DNA from 4 places in the Bradyrhizobium sp. USDA 3240 genome. Region 3 is predicted to be linked to each of the others. Evidence: riboswitches for the same ligand, from Rfam matches in the RefSeq annotation. Region 3 holds a riboswitch; each other region holds the start of a gene.

What was found. Region 3 has a riboswitch for cobalamin ahead of ACVIGA_RS36160 (DUF1636 family protein). Riboswitches for the same ligand answer to the same signal wherever they lie in the genome.
Region 1: another riboswitch for cobalamin. It lies ahead of metE (5-methyltetrahydropteroyltriglutamate--homocysteine S-methyltransferase); the one in region 3 lies ahead of ACVIGA_RS36160 (DUF1636 family protein).
Region 2: another riboswitch for cobalamin. It lies ahead of ACVIGA_RS27770 (ribonucleotide reductase N-terminal alpha domain-containing protein); the one in region 3 lies ahead of ACVIGA_RS36160 (DUF1636 family protein).
Region 4: another riboswitch for cobalamin. It lies ahead of ACVIGA_RS24375 (TonB-dependent receptor); the one in region 3 lies ahead of ACVIGA_RS36160 (DUF1636 family protein).

Annotation. Positions count from the first base shown of each region.
Region 1 covers NZ_JBSSGD010000002.1:5,823,180-5,827,004, reverse strand. Annotated here, with positions in the region: gene ACVIGA_RS28160 (group II intron maturase-specific domain-containing protein) at 1-343, opposite strand, end outside; partial or broken gene ACVIGA_RS28155 (helix-turn-helix domain-containing protein) at 348-539, opposite strand; cobalamin riboswitch at 1,428-1,624, shown strand; partial or broken gene metE (5-methyltetrahydropteroyltriglutamate--homocysteine S-methyltransferase) at 1,726-3,825, shown strand, end outside.
Region 2 covers NZ_JBSSGD010000002.1:5,734,907-5,738,731, forward strand. Annotated here, with positions in the region: partial or broken gene ACVIGA_RS27760 (IS3 family transposase) at 1-1,073, opposite strand, end outside; gene ACVIGA_RS27765 (hypothetical protein) at 1,169-1,366, opposite strand; cobalamin riboswitch at 2,047-2,260, shown strand; partial or broken gene ACVIGA_RS27770 (ribonucleotide reductase N-terminal alpha domain-containing protein) at 2,365-2,955, shown strand; partial or broken gene ACVIGA_RS27775 (ribonucleoside-diphosphate reductase subunit alpha) at 2,981-3,825, shown strand, end outside.
Region 3 covers NZ_JBSSGD010000002.1:7,557,998-7,561,822, reverse strand. Annotated here, with positions in the region: gene cobN (cobaltochelatase subunit CobN) at 1-506, opposite strand, end outside; gene cobW (cobalamin biosynthesis protein CobW) at 506-1,540, opposite strand; gene ACVIGA_RS36160 (DUF1636 family protein) at 1,537-1,911, opposite strand; cobalamin riboswitch at 2,005-2,220, opposite strand; gene cobO (cob(I)yrinic acid a,c-diamide adenosyltransferase) at 2,257-2,910, shown strand; gene ACVIGA_RS36150 (cobyric acid synthase) at 2,925-3,825, shown strand, end outside.
Region 4 covers NZ_JBSSGD010000002.1:5,032,665-5,036,489, reverse strand. Annotated here, with positions in the region: gene ACVIGA_RS24385 (ABC transporter ATP-binding protein) at 1-707, opposite strand, end outside; gene ACVIGA_RS24380 (FecCD family ABC transporter permease) at 704-1,747, opposite strand; cobalamin riboswitch at 1,860-2,057, shown strand; gene ACVIGA_RS24375 (TonB-dependent receptor) at 2,168-3,825, shown strand, end outside.

The sequences.
Region 1 (3,825 bases), 1.7 Mb from region 3:
GAATGTGCACGCTTCGGATCGTTGCTCGCATGGCCTTCAAAGCTGTCGGACTGACCGCCGGGGTGTATCCACAAAAGAATTCCTTCCGCTGTGACGTTGCCACCTGCCGCGGCCTGAACTGATATCCGAGAAAGTCAAACTTGACCCTCTGATACGTTCGCCGACGCCTGTTGTCCATGCAATAGACGATCTGCGTCTTTGTCGGGTGCATCTGAAGTCCGCACACCTCCAACCTCGCCTGAAGCTCCGCCCTAATGGCCTCTGCTTCTTGCTCGGTCCGGCAGTGCACCAGTCCGTCGTCGGCATACCGACACCAAGGGAGGTCGGGATGTGTCCGCGCCATCCAGATCAAGCACGGGCTTGCGGTGACCGCCCATCTTGCCAGGCGCAACCGAGCCGGTCGCCCGCTGCCGCTGTGACCACTTCACAACCGACGAGACCGCAACACCAAACCGTTCCGCCACAGATCGGCAGCTCTCGCCCGCTAAAACCGACGCCACCACACGCTCGCGAAGATCCAGGGAAAGAGGTCGGGTCATGCGATGCTGGCCTCCAATCCAGTCAGCATCTTGAATCATAAACCGCCAAAAACCGGAATTCCCTCCGATTCAGTTAAGCAATGAAATGCTCTAGTTGCAGCGCCAGGCAGATGTGCTTGGCACTCAAAGGCCCACAACGATACGAAACCGCCCATCAGCGCCGGGCGTTTGGAACAGACGCCGCCGAAGTGCACGCTTTAAGCAGGCGGGCATTTACTCGCTGGCATGCGCGATCGCTCGTGTCGGCCGGCGCATATCGTGCTCTTCAATCGACCGGAAGATGCGGCCTCGACGCAAGTCCTGTCCTCCGCAAGCAGGTAGAGGCGCCGAGCCGTGCTAGCCTCGGCTTGAGCCGATCAATAGTTTCGAGAGAAACTGTCGAGCGGTGTTACTCAAGAGCGGTCTTACCATCAACCCGAACAGGCCGACCGCCGAGACGGCAACAGCAAAGACACCGAGGGCACTCCAAACAGCCATTTTCATTGCGAGCCGGTCTCCTTGGTTTGGTTGATATGCTTGCCTGGGCAGTATCGCCAAAAAATGTCCGAGTGACGCCTACCAGAAATGGCTGGCATCACAGAACCACCTCGCGCCGCGTATGCTATCTTATTCGGTGGATCGTTGATTGCTTGGAGAAGGCAGCGCAGCGCGCCGTGCGCGATGAACCGGGGCCAGCTTGCATGAAAGCCGTCTGTTCGACCAAGTGGTCCTCGGTGCAAAGGCGGCGTATTCGGATTTGTCGCTGCCCACGCGGAGGGACTTTCGGGATGTCATCCGATGTCCGTGATTGTAGAGCGACTTCTGCATCGAGTATGAACGGGGGGCATGCCGCTAGGCACATTAGCAGATCGCAACATGACGCGAGGTTGACGGAATATCCCTTTTGCCGATAATTGAAGGTGTCGAGGTTCTCCGGTCTCATTAGGCCGGAGCTAAGAGGGAAGCCGGTGTCAATTCCGGCGCTGTCCCCGCAACTGTGAGTGGCGAGCTGTCCAACGAAGGCACTGAAGCCTGACGGTTTCGGGAAGACCGGATAGCAGCGCTGAGCCGCGAGCCAGGAGCCCTGCCCCGCCACTATCTTCGTCCACCGGCGGGTGTCCCGGTGGTGCGCCAAGCAGCGGTCGCTCGCGCGGCTTCTTCTGCCTGCGTCCGCCATGGCCTTTGCCACCAATATGGGGTTAACGCTATGTCTCTTCTCTCTCTTCCGGTTGCCACACTCGGAACGCCACGCATCGGTCCAAGGCGAGAGCTCAAGGTTGCGCTCGAAATTTACTGGGCCGGAAAAATCGCCGAACAGCAGTTGCTCGAGGATGCAGCTGGCCTACGTGCCGCAAATTGGGCTCGCCAGAGGTCTCTCGGTGTCACCGTGATCCCATCGAACGATTTCTCACTGTACGACCAGGTGCTCGACACCAGTGTCATGGTTGGTGCCATGCCAGAAGCCTACGAGCCGAATGCCGGATCCATTTCGCTCAAGACATACTTCGCCATGGCACGCGGGGCACAATGCGACGGTCAGGATGGGAGTTGCGGTCACCCGTCGCGTGGATATGGCGCACCCGCGCAGGAGATGACCAAATGGTTCGACACCAACTACCATTACATGGTCCCGGAATTTCACCCGGGGCAGACTTTCAGACTATCCTCTCGCAAACCAATCGAGGAGTACGAGGAAGCCAAGGCCCTTGGCTTTCAGACGCGCCCTGTCCTGATAAGGGCCGGTTACATTCTTGAAGCTTGGCAAGAGTGCCGATCCTGCGTTCCAGCCACTGTCACTGCTAGATGACCTGATACCGGTCTATATTGAGCTTTTGAAGGAATTGGCCAAACGCGGGGCAAATTGGGGTCAATTCGACGAACCTTGCCTAGTCCTTGATCTGGATGAGAGTTCGCGAAAATCCTTGGTACATGCTTATGACCGGCTCGCAGGAAGGGCCGGCCATCAAGATCATGGTTGCAAGCTATTTCGGTGGCCTCTGCGACAATCTGGACGCTGCCCTGCGCCTGCCTGTTGCCGGGCTGCACGTCGATCTGGTTCGCGCGCCAGAGTTATTGAGCCAGATCATTGCGAGTGGCGAGTGACCTCGTCATGTCGCTCGGCGTCATAGACGGTCGGAATGTTTGGCGATCGAATTTGTCGGCGTTCCGCCAGCGACTGGCCTCCGCGATTGCGAAGCTTGGTAAGGACCGCGTACAGATCGCCCCATCCTGCTCGCTGCTTCATGTGCCGGTCGATGTTGAACTCGAGACCGGGCTCGCCTCCGACGTCAAGAGCTGGCTTGCTTTCTCGGTTCAGAAGATGCGTGAGCTTGCGACCTTGGCGCGGGCACTCGCAGGCGACCAGAATGTTGCGAAAGCTCTTGTGGAATCGGAGTGTGCCGCAGCCGTCCGCGGGACGTCGCCGAAGATCCGAGATGCCAATGTCGTTGTCCGGCTGAGTGCGATCAACCAGGCCATGCGCCGGCGGCCCAGCCCATTTGCCAGTCGGGCCGAGATCCAACGCAAGCGCTTCGGGCTTCCAGCGTTCTCGACCACGACCATCGGATCGTTTCCTCAGACCTCAGAGGTCCGTAATACCCGGGCGGCGCATGCGCGAGGCGCGATGAGCGACGAGCAATACGACAAGTTCCTCAAGGAAGAGACGGCGCGCGCCGTACGTTGGCAGGAAGACATCGGTCTGGACGTGCTCGTCCATGGCGAGTTTGAGCGCAATGACATGGTGCAGTACTTCGGCGAGCAACTCTCCGGCTTCGCATTTACCAAAAACGGTTGGGTGCAATCCTATGGCTCGCGCTGTGTCCGGCCGCCGATCCCGTTTGGAGATGTCTCGCGGCCGAAGCCGATCACGGTGGACTGGTGGCGCTATGCGCAGTCACTAACCAAAAGGCCGATGAAGGCGATGTTGACCGGACCAGTAACGATCTTGAACTGGTCGTTTGTTCGCGGGGATATTCCCCGAAGCGAAGTCTGCCGTCAGATTGCGCTCGCAATTCGAGATGAAGTTAGAGATCTCGAGAATGCGGGTGCTTCCGTGATCCAGATCGATGAGGCTGCACTACGCGAAGGCTTGCCATTGCGTCGTGCGCAGTGGACCGTTTACCTCGAGTGGGCTGGAGATTGCTTCCGCATCTGCTCATCGGGCGTCGCCGAACAAACTCAGATTCATACCCACGTGTGTTACTCAGAATTCAACGACATCATCCATGCGATTGCTGCCATGGACGCAGATGTCATCTCGATTGAGACTTCGCGATCGAAGATGGAACTGCTCGACGCGTTCAGGAAC
Region 2 (3,825 bases), 1.8 Mb from region 3:
TGGTCGAGTGCCTGCGGGTCGTGTTGTAAAATCGTTCGATGTAGTCGAACACATCGGCGCGTGCCTCATCTCTGGTTCGATAAATCTTGTTGGCCGTACGCTCGGTCTTGAGCGAGGAGAAGAAGCTCTCCAGCTCATGCTGCAAACGATGCCGTGGTCGGCCATCAGGCGCTGGAACTGCTCGCTGGTGTACTGGCTGCCCTGGTCGGAGTGATGCAACAGTGCATCCGGCTTGCCGCGCCGCCAGACGGCCATCAACAATGCGTCCGTCACGAGCTGTGCCGTCATGGCGGCACTCATCGACCAGCCCACCACGCGGCGTGAGAACAGGTCGATCACCGCTGCGACATAGAGCCAGCCTTCGGCCGTCCAGAGATAGGTGAAGTCGGCGATCCACTTCTGGTTCGGCCGCTCGGCGGCGAACTGCCGGTCAAGGAGGTTCGCCGGTACGGTCTCGAGCTGTCGATCGCCGCTGTCCTTCGGCAAGCGCCGACGTCGCGGCCGCGCCCGCAAGCCTTGCAGGCGCATCAGCCGCTCAATCCGGTGCAGGCCCCAATCCGCCCCGTCGGCGAGCAGGTCACGCCACACCCGGCGTGCGTCATAGGTGCGGTCGCTGGCGGCGAAGCTGGCCTTGACCTTGCCGCCGAGCTCCTCGTCGCTGCGGGATCTGGTGCTGGGAGAGCGATTCAGCCAGGCATGGAAGCCCGACCGCGACACTCCCAGCGCATCGCATAGCCATGCCACCGGCCAGATCGTCCGGTGCTTCGCGACGAAGGCGAACTTCATGTCGCTTCCTTCGCGAAGTAGGCTGCGGCCTTTTTTAGGATATCCCACTCGGCCTTCAGCTTGGCGACCTCACGGCGCAGCCGCTCGATCTCCTGCTGCTCCGGCTTCATCTGCCCGTAGCCGGGAAAGGCTTGCGCCGGGTCGGAGCCCAACTCCTTCACCCATTTGCGGAGAACATTCTCATGAACATCCAGGTCACGGCCGGCTTGCGCCACCGACACCCCACGGTCCCGCACCAGCTTGACCGCCTCGACCTTGAACTCGCGGCTGAACTTCCGTCTTTTCATCGCCACCTCCGGCTTCATGAAACACCTAATCTCGGTGTCCATCAAACCGGCAGCAGCTCAGCGGGCTGTATCTCTATGTGGCGCCGAGCATCGGCTCACCCATCATCAAGCTCGCTCATGGCCTCATCCATATCCGACTGGGAATCGCTTATGACTTGCGTGGCGACGGAAACGAGAGCCTTTTCGAATGCTCGGCGCAGTAGCGCTGCACGCGTGTCATCGCCGCCGCTCTCGGCGGTGTCGGAGGGGGCGCCAACCTGCGGCGCTGTTGCATTAATATCGGCTGCGTTCATGTCGTAACACCCGGATAGCGGCGTCGCCGCGAGATGACCTATCCGCTTCATGCTAGCAGGGACAGCTTGCGAAAAGCTGACTAAGATCGAGCCTCCTTGGCGGCTTCATCCATGACCACGCAAGTGAGGACAACCGTTGTGCCGGCACGGTCATTACTGCGATCGGAGCTCTGGTAAATCATGGCGCCAAAACACTTGGCCACGTCAGCAAGCGCGACGGCGACTGTTGCGCGTTGAAGGCTCAGTGGTACCACAAGCATTTGTGGAGCTATCGCGCTCGATCTGGCGCGCGCGGCAAGCCACCGAGATCGCACGATCATGGCAGGGACGCACCTCACGCCAGTTCCACAAGAAGAGCAACACCTTGCTGGCGCAGCTCGATCGCATTCTCGACCGCTTTGAATTGCAAGCCAAACGTCGCGCGTCACGAGATTATCCCTCGCCAGCATCGCCCAGAACCTTCGCCGAACGGATTCCTATCCAACGCGGACTCGCATAGGCACCCGTCATCGCGACGGAGCATCGAAATCAAAATGCTGCCACTCTTTTCACGGAATGGGCCGAAGCAGGGGGGGCATTTGCTCGAACACAGCGTTGCGGGCCCGGACCCGGAGCGGACGTGGCGTCCTGCGTCTCGACTCCCCTGCCACAAGCCTTGACGAATCTCGACGCGCGGCGTCTGTATGTAGATCTGCCACGGTCTTCCATTCTGCATCTAGTAGGGTGGAAGCTAAGAGAGAACCCGGTGCGCCGGTAACGGCTATTCCGGGGCTGCCCCCGCAACTGTAAGCGGCGAGCGGTTGTCATAATGGTCACTGGCCGCGACAGCACCGGGAAGGCCGACAGCCGCAGCGACCCGCGAGCCAGGAGACCTGCCGCGACAGAATAGAACGTCCTCGGGCGGGGTGCCCCGTGCGTCGCTTGCAGCCTGGGACGTTTGACCCGTCTCCTCGCAAGTCGTGCGCGTGGCTTCACCCCCTAACATCGCGGGGTTGCCGATGTCGCCGTCTTACGATTTCAATCAGCATGGTCATCTAATTGAGTGGCCGAGTGTGCGGCCGTGGCCGGCGCGGCCAAAGTCTGCCGCGCCTCAGCGGTGTGTTGTGCCGCCGCCGTCATCGCCTCCGCTGCCGCGGCCTCTCGCGCCATTGCCAAAGCCGTCCGATCTCACGCTCGATCGATCGCGCGACGGCCTGCTGACCGCGTTCGGCAAGCTAACGCTGACCGATCGTTATCTGCTCGTCGGCGAAAGCGTCCAGGACATGTTCGCGCGGGTGTCCTGTGCCTTCGCGGACGATGTTGCGCACGCCCAACGTCTCTATGACGCGATGTCTCGGCTGTGGTTCATGCCAGCCACGCCGGTGCTGTCCAATGGCGGCACCACGCGCGGCCTGCAAATCTCGTGCTTCCTTAACTCGGTGTCGGACGCGCTCGAAGGCATCGTTGGCACCTGGGACGAAAACGTGTGGCTTGCCTCCAACGGGGGCGGTATCGGTACGTACTGGGGCAATGTTCGCTCGATCGGAGAGAAGGTGAAGGGCGGCGTCAGCTCAGGCGTCATCCCGTTCATCCACGTCATGGACGGCCTGACGCTGGCGATCAAGCCAGGGCTCGTTGCGGCGCGGCTCGGCGGCGGTCTATCTCGATATCCAGCATCCCGAGATCGAGGAGTTTCTCGAGATCCGCAAGGCGTCCGGCGACTTCAACCGCAAGAGCCTCAACCTGCATCACGGCATCAACCTCACCGACGAGTTCATGCGTGCCGTGGGCGCCGGCACCGCGTTCGCTCTGCGCAGCCCGAAGACGAACGAGGTCGTCCGCGAGATCGACGCGCGACAGCTATGGCAACGCATTCTTGAGAACCGGTTGCAGACAGGCGAGCCTTATCTCTTGTTCATCGACACTGTGAATCGCGCGTTTCCCAAGCACCAGCGCGAGCTCGGTCTCAAGGTCTCGACCTCCAACCTGTGCAGCGAGAGACCGGCATCGACCATCGCGGCGAGGAGCGCACCGCGGTGTGCTGTCTGTCATCGCTCAACCTCGAGACTTGGGACCAATGGAATGAGGAACCCGGCTTCATCGAGGACGTCATGCGCTTCCTCGACAACGTGCTCACCCACTTCATCACGACGGCGCCGGAGGGTATGAAGCGGGCCCGCTACGCCGCCCTGCGCGAGCGGTCGGTCGGACTTGGCGTCATGGGCTTCCACTCGTTCCTCCAGGCGAATGGCATTCCAATGGTGAGTGGCTTGGCGAAATCATTCAATCTAAAGATGTTTCGGAAGATCCGGGGTGATGCCGACGCGGCATCCGTCGCCCTTGCTCGCGAGCGTGGCCCGTGCCCGGACGCCCTGGAACGTGGCGTGATGGAGCGCTTCAGCCAGAAGATCGCGATCGCGCCGACTGCTTCGATCAGCATCATCTGCGGCGGCACCAGCGCATGCATCGAGCCGATCCCG
Region 3 (3,825 bases):
ACGACCGGCCCGGCATAAAGGCCGGACGCCAGCGCCAGTTGCGCGATCACGGCCTGCGCGGCAACGGGGCCGCCCTTGTCGCACAGCAACTTCAGGCGGCGCAGCGTCGAGACCGGCAAGGTCGAGAATTCATCCAGCCGCAAATCGTCGCGGCCATCCGCCGGCAGCACGACCAGGGCGATGCCGCGCTCCTTCGCCAGCCGATGCACCGCGGCCAGGCCATATGACCAATAGGGTTCGCCGCCGATCAGCCGGACCAGGATGCCGCGCGCCTGCGACAGTGTGCGCTCGATATAGGTATCGACCGACAGCGGATGGCGCAGCTCCGCGAGATTGGCGAGCCGCAGCGACGGCAGCGCGGCGCGGCCCCGCCGCCAGCCGGCCGCGAACGCGGCGAGATCGCTGTCGGAAAACGACAAGACCACGAGATCGGCCGGATCCTGGCCGAGGTCCCTTGGTGTCGCGGTCTCCTCAAGGCCGCGGCTCTCGCGGAAGACGACGTGCATCAGACACCTAGTCGCGCCCTGATCGCAGCTTCATCGATATCGCCGTGTTCTCCGATCACGACGAGCTTCGACTGCCGCGGCCGCGCACCCCATGGCATGTCGAACTGATGCCTGACCCGCTCGCCGACCGATTGCACCAGCAACCGCATCGGCTTGCCTTCGACGGCGATGTAGCCCTTGGCGCGCAGCACGTTCTGCTCGCGCGCCAGCCCCTTGATCGACGCGATCAGCGCATCGACATCCCCGATCTCCGGAAGGTCGATCACCACGGAATTGAAGTCGTTGTGCTCGTGCTCGTCCTCACCGTCATGGTGGGACGGCCGGGACGCGAGGTCATCCTCTGCCGCCGCCTCAAGACCGAGGATCACGCGGGCATCGATCGCGCCGTCGACGATGGGCAACATCGGCACCTCGCGCGGCATCTCGGCCGCGATCAGCTCTTTGGCCGCTTTGATCCCCTCGGCTCCGGCGAGATCGGCCTTGGTCAGCAGCACGATATCAGCGCAGGCGATCTGGTCCTCGAACACTTCCGACAGCGGCGTCTCGTGATCGAGATTGTCGTCGGCCGCGCGCTGCGCATCCACCGCGGCCGGGTCAGGCGCAAACCGGCCCGCCGCAACGGCCTCCGCATCGGCCAGCGCGATCACGCCATCGACCGTGATCCGCGAACGGATCTCCGGCCAGTCGAATGCCTTCAGCAGCGGCTTCGGCAGCGCGAGGCCGGACGTCTCGATCACGATATGATCGGGCCTCACAGGGCGCGCGAGCAACTGCTCCATCGCCGGGATGAAATCGTCGGCGACGGTGCAGCAGATGCAGCCATTGGCGAGCTCGACGATGTTCTCGGTCGGACAATTAGCATCGGCGCACGACTTCAGGATGTCGCCGTCGACGCCTTCGCTGCCGAATTCGTTCACCAGCACCGCGAGCTTCTTGCCGTTGGCATTGCGGATCAGATGCTGGATCAGCGTCGTCTTGCCGGACCCGAGAAAGCCGGTCACGACGGTGACCGGAACCTTGGCGAGCGTGGTCATTCTGCGGCCTCCGGCACGACGGCGATGGGTGGAATGCGGGCAAGCGATTGCTTGCGGAAGATTTCGGGACGGCTGCGCCACGGCACGATGCCGTCAGGCGCCGACGCATAGGCGGTGGCTCCTGCGATCACATCCTTGGCATGATCAGCGGACAGGCGGCCATAGACATAGGACCACCGCCCCGGCGCGCTGAGCGCGACCGAGCAGCCCTGGCTGCAGGCCGACAGGCATTCGACGGGAACCAGATTGACGTCATCGGGCACGCCGGCCTCAACAAGCGCGGCATGCAGGCGCGCACCGGGCGCGGTCTCACCTTCCGCGAGCGTCTGGCCCGCGCGACAGGTGATGCAGACATGAAGTGTAACGCTCATCGCCCTTCCTGGATTGACTGCGGGAAGCGATGAGGCACACGAACCTGACGTGAACAGGTTCGTTCCCCGTCGCGGAACACCCCGTCCGCCGGTCTCAAACACATCGCGTCGGCAGGTCTCCCGGCTTGCGGAGTAGGATTTCTCCCTTGATGCCCACCTTCCCGACTCCATCAGGGAATCAGTGGCTTGGGCATCTCTCCGGTCACGGTCGCGGGGGCGGCTGCGCTTTGGGCAAACCCAGCGGTCTGAGCCCTATCGCATTCCCTCTTCGCCTGTCGTAGGACAGGAACCAACGCGGGGGCACCATTCGTCCTAGCCCCGCACTTGTCAAGCCGAAGGAACGTGATGATTTCTGATGGAAACGACGCTGAGGACGGCGCCGTCGGCACCGACCCCTCGCTGGATGCGCGCCACGCGGCCAAGATGGCGAAAAAGAAGGTCGCCCGCGACAAGATCATGGCGACCAAGAGTGGTGAAAAGGGCCTGGTCATCGTTCATACCGGCGCCGGCAAAGGAAAATCCTCCTCCGCCTTCGGCATGATCGTGCGCTGTGTGGCGCACGGCTTTCCCTGCGCCGTGGTGCAATTCATCAAGGGCGCCTGGGATACCGGCGAGCGCCGCCTGCTTACCGGACATTTCGGCGATCTCTGCCAATTCCACGCCATGGGCGAAGGTTTCACCTGGGAGACGCAGGATCGCGCCCGCGACATCGCGGCAGCGCAGGCCGGCTGGGAAAAAGCCAAGCAGCTGATCGCGGATCCGAGCCTGCGCATGGTCGTGCTCGACGAGATCAACATCGCGCTTCGCTACGATTATCTGGCGATCGCCGATGTCGTCGACTTTCTGACGACGTCGAAGCCGCCGATGACGCATGTCGTGCTCACCGGACGCAACGCCAAGGACGAATTGATCGAAATCGCCGATCTCGTCACCGAGATGACGCTGGTGAAGCACCCCTTCCGCTCCGGCATCAAGGCGCAGCCGGGCGTCGAGTTCTGATGCGATAATCAATCATGGCGCGCGCATTGATGATCCAGGGAGCCGGCTCGGACGTGGGCAAATCGCTCATCGTCGCAGGCCTCGCGCGTGCAGCCAAACGGCGCGGCCTGCGCGTGCTGCCGTTCAAGCCGCAGAACATGTCCAACAATGCCGCCGTGACCGTCGACGGCGGCGAGATCGGGCGTGCGCAGGCACTGCAGGCGCTCGCCGCCGGCGTCGAGCCGCACACCGACATGAACCCGGTGCTGCTGAAGCCGGAAACCGACGTCGGCGCCCAGGTCATCGTGCACGGCAAGCGGATCGCGACCGCCCGCGCACGCGAATATGCCGGCATGAAGCCGTCGCTGATGGGCGCAGTGCTGGAGAGTTTTGGGCGCCTGAAGGCGCGCGCCGACCTCGTGCTGGTCGAGGGCGCCGGCAGCCCCGCCGAGGTCAATCTGCGCAAGTCCGATATCGCCAATATGGGCTTTGCGCGCAGGGCCGACGTGCCCGTGGTGCTGGTCGGCGACATCGACCGCGGCGGCGTGATCGCGCAACTCGTCGGCATCAAGACGGTGATCGACCCTGAAGATGCCGCGATGATCCAGGGTTTTGTCATCAACAAATTCCGCGGCGATCCGACGCTATTCGACGACGGCTACCGCCTGATCGAAGCCCGCACCGCGTGGCGCGGCTTTGGCGTGCTGCCCTGGTTCGCCCGTGCCGGCGAGCTTCCGGCTGAAGACGCGCTCGGGCTCGGCGAGGCACGCAAGCCCGGTCAGTGCAGAATCGCGTTTCTTGCGCTGTCGCGGATCGCCAATTTCGACGACCTCGATCCGCTGAAGCTCGAACCGGGGGTCGATCTGGTGATGGTGCGTCCGGGCGAAGCCATCCCGGGCGATGCGAAGCTCGTCATCCTGCCCGGCTCGAAATCGA
Region 4 (3,825 bases), 2.5 Mb from region 3:
AACACGCTAGCCAGAACGCTCTCCGACAACGCGTCGCCCGACGTGCCCTGTGCCGCCAGCCGTCCCTCGGACAGCACTAGCACATGATCGGCAAAGCGCGCGGCGAGCCCGAGATCGTGCGTCACCACGATCACCAGCACGCCGGCGTCTGCGACGTTGCGCAGCTTCTGCATCACGTCGATCTGGTGGCGCGGATCGAGCGAAGCGGTCGGCTCGTCGGCGAGAATCACCGGCGCTTCGACCGCCAGCACCCGGGCCAGCGCGACGCGGCTGCGCTCGCCCCCGGACAGCTCGGTGACGCGGCGGTCGCCGAATTCGGTGACGTCGACCGCCTGCATCGCCCGCAGCACCGCCTCGATATCCTTTTGCGACAGCCGCGCCGGATCGGTCGCGCCATGCGGATAACGGCCGAGCGCGACGATATCGCGCGCCGGCAGCGGCCAATGCACCATGTGCCCCTGCGGCAAATAGGCGAAACGTTTCGCCCGTTCGCGGAGCGGCAGCGACGCCAGCGCGTCGCCGCCGATCCTGATGTCGCCATCGGATGGAATTAGTCCAGCGAGCGCGCGCAGCAGCGTGGTCTTGCCGGCGCCGTTGGGGCCAACCAGCGCGACCAGATGGCCGGCCTCCAGCGACAGCGAAACATCGTGCAGCACCTTGCGGCTGCCGAGCGAGGTATTGAGCGCAGTGGCGGCGAGCAGCGTCATGCCACGCCTCCGCCGAGCGCGCGGCGTTCGCGCATGATCAGATACAGGAAGAACGGCACGCCGATGATTGAGGTCAGCACGCCGACCTTGATGTCCGAGCTCGAGGGGATGATGCGCACCGCGATATCGGCGGCGAGCAGCAGCGCCGAACCGGTGAGCGCGCTCGGCACCAGCAGCCGTGCCGGATCGTGACCGATCAGGGGGCGCATCAGGTGCGGTGCGACGAGACCGATGAAGCCGATCGTGCCCGTGACGGCGACCGCACCGCCGACGCCGAGCGCAACGCCCGTGATCACGAGCAACCTTAGCCGCCCGACATCGACGCCGAGGCTCTGCGCCGCCTCCTCGCCGAGCGTCAGCGCGCGGAACACGTTCGCCTGGCTGAGCAGGATGACCGCACCCACGACGATGAAGGGCAGCGCCAGCGCCACGTGCTGGAAGCTGCGGTCCTCCAGCGAGCCGAGCAGCCAGAATGCGATCTCCAGCACCACGAACGGATTGCTGGAGAGGTTCATCACCAGCGCGGTTGCAGCTCCCGCAAAGCTCGAGATCGCAAGCCCGGCGAGGATCAGGATCAGCAGCCCGGCATTGCGGCCGGCGATTGCGAGCAGCGCGAACACCGAGCCAAACGCGGCGATGATCGCCACCACCGGCAGCGCGTAGGACCGCACATCGGCGAGGCCGAGCGCGATCACCAGCACCGCGCCGAATGCCGCCGATTGCGGCGCGCCGAACAGCGACGGCGAGGCCAGCGGATTGCGCAGCAGGCCCTGCAGCGCCGCGCCTGATAGCCCGAGAATACCGCCGATCGCGAACGCCAGAATGGTGCGCGGCAACCGGATCTCGCGCACGATCACCTGCGCCACGTCGCTGCCGCCGCCGAACAGCGCCTCGATCACCGCAAGCGGCGACAGCCGCACCGGCCCGATGCCGAGCGAGAGCACCAGCAGCAGGACCACGAGCGCGAGCAGCGCCGCGATGGCGCCCCACCGGCGCCGCGCCGCGACCTCGGCCGCCAAGGTAAAATCCTGCACGCTCATTGGATCCATGCTCTTACAGCGATCGCCGTGGCAGGCAAGCGACACCCGCCAAAAACCGTAGCCGTGCGACCGCTGCCCGACGTCCGCCGGGTTGACATTGCTGCCGGGCCGAACCCTAGATGAACATGACGGTTCTTTCATGAGATGAAAAGGGAATGCGGTGCGGGGAAACTTCCCCAATGCCGCGGCTGCCCCCGCAACTGTATGCGGTGAATCCTTCGTCACAGGCCACTGGGAATCTCGGTCCTGGGAAGGCGACGAAGGGTAACGACCCGCGAGCCAGGAGACCTGCCGTCAGCCGTGGTCACACGCGAAGATGCCGGTCGGGGAGTACAGGCATGAGCTTCACCTGATGCGAGAGCGCATGGTGAGACTGGTTTCGCGGTGACGTGCCACTGACGTTACCGAGGTCTCACCTAGATGTTCTCCAACTCGTCCTTCCGGCGCCGCGCGCTTCTGCTCGCGTCGACGATGATCGCGCCGGCAATCGTTCTCTCGACCGCACGGGCACAGCAGGCACCCTCGCCCGATCAGCTACCGGCCGTCGAAATCACCAAGCCAAGCGACCAGAATTTCACGCGCGCCAAGCCGGCCGCCGACGAAGCGCCGGCGCCGCGTCGCCTGGCGCCGGGCACCGCCCAAGGCAACAATGTGGGCAGCGGAGCAGGATCGAACACGACGGGGACCGGCACCGCCAACGGAACGGGCGGCACCGGCGGCGGCCGGCAGTTCGCGGGCATTGTCGGCTCCTCCTCGACCGTGATCACGGCCGACGACATCGCGCATTCGCCGGTGCAGTCGCTGCCCGAGATTCTCGCGCAGGTGCCGGGCGTCCAGCTGCAAACGCTTTACGGCGGGCCGAACGGCGCCAAGACCTCGGTCGACCTGCGCGGCTTCGGCGCATTCGCCTCCGACAACACCTTGTTCCTGCTCAACGGCCGACGCCTCAACGACGTCGACAAGGCCGGCTTCGATCTCACGACGATTCCGCTCGATTCGATCGCGCGCATCGAGATCACGCGCGGCAACAGCGGTGCGGTGCTCTATGGCGACAACGCGGTGGGTGGCGTGGTCAACATCATTACCAAGACCGGCGCCGGCGGTCCGCCGGCGACGATACGCGCCGAAGGCGGCTTCGGCTCGTTCAGCACCCGCATGGCCGCGGTGTCCGCGGCGCTCAATTCCGGCCCATGGTCGACCTCGTTCTACGGCAACGGCATCAAGTCCGACGGCTACCGTGTCAATAACGCGCTCGACCAGCGCAACGCCGTCGGCAACGTCAATTATACCACGTCCGATCTCACCGCCTTCCTCACCGTCACCGGCAGCGACCAGAAGCTCGGCCTGCCCGGCGGACGGCTGGTCGATCCGTCGATCGGCGTCAACGAACTGCTCACCGATCGCCGCGGCGCGGCGACGCCCTTCGACTATGCCAACCAGCAGACCGCCAGCGTCACCACCGGCTTTACCAAGACGCTGATGAATGGCGTCGACCTCATCGTCGACGGCGGCTGGCGGCAGCGCGAGACGCAAAGCGGCTTCTTCGGCACCGTGCCGACCATCAGCTTCGCCTCGACCTACAATGACGCCGCGCTACAGACCTGGTCGATCACGCCGCGGCTCAGCGTCAAGAACGTGATGCTGGGCATGCCGTCGACGATCCTGACCGGTATCGACTACTACGATTCGACGTTCCGCGAAGCACGCGGCGCCTATCAGGGCGTCGATCCCACCCACATCTACAATATCGAGCAGCAGACCGTAGCCGGCTACTGGCAGCACACGCTGGGCCTATTGCCGACGACCGACTTCTCCTACGGGGCGCGCGTCCAGAATACCAGCGTCTCGGCACGCGATCGCTACGATCCGAACGCACCGTTTGCGTTCGACACGCAGGCGGCGCCGCTCGACAGCAACGAGACCCAATACGCGCTGCATGTCGGCGCCGAGCATCGCTTCACCGACACCTTCTCGGTGTTCGGCCGCGCCGCGCGCGCATTCCGCACACCCGATGTCGACGAGCGCGTCGCATCGGGTCCGTCATTCGACCCGCTGACCTTCGCCCCGATCCCGCAGAA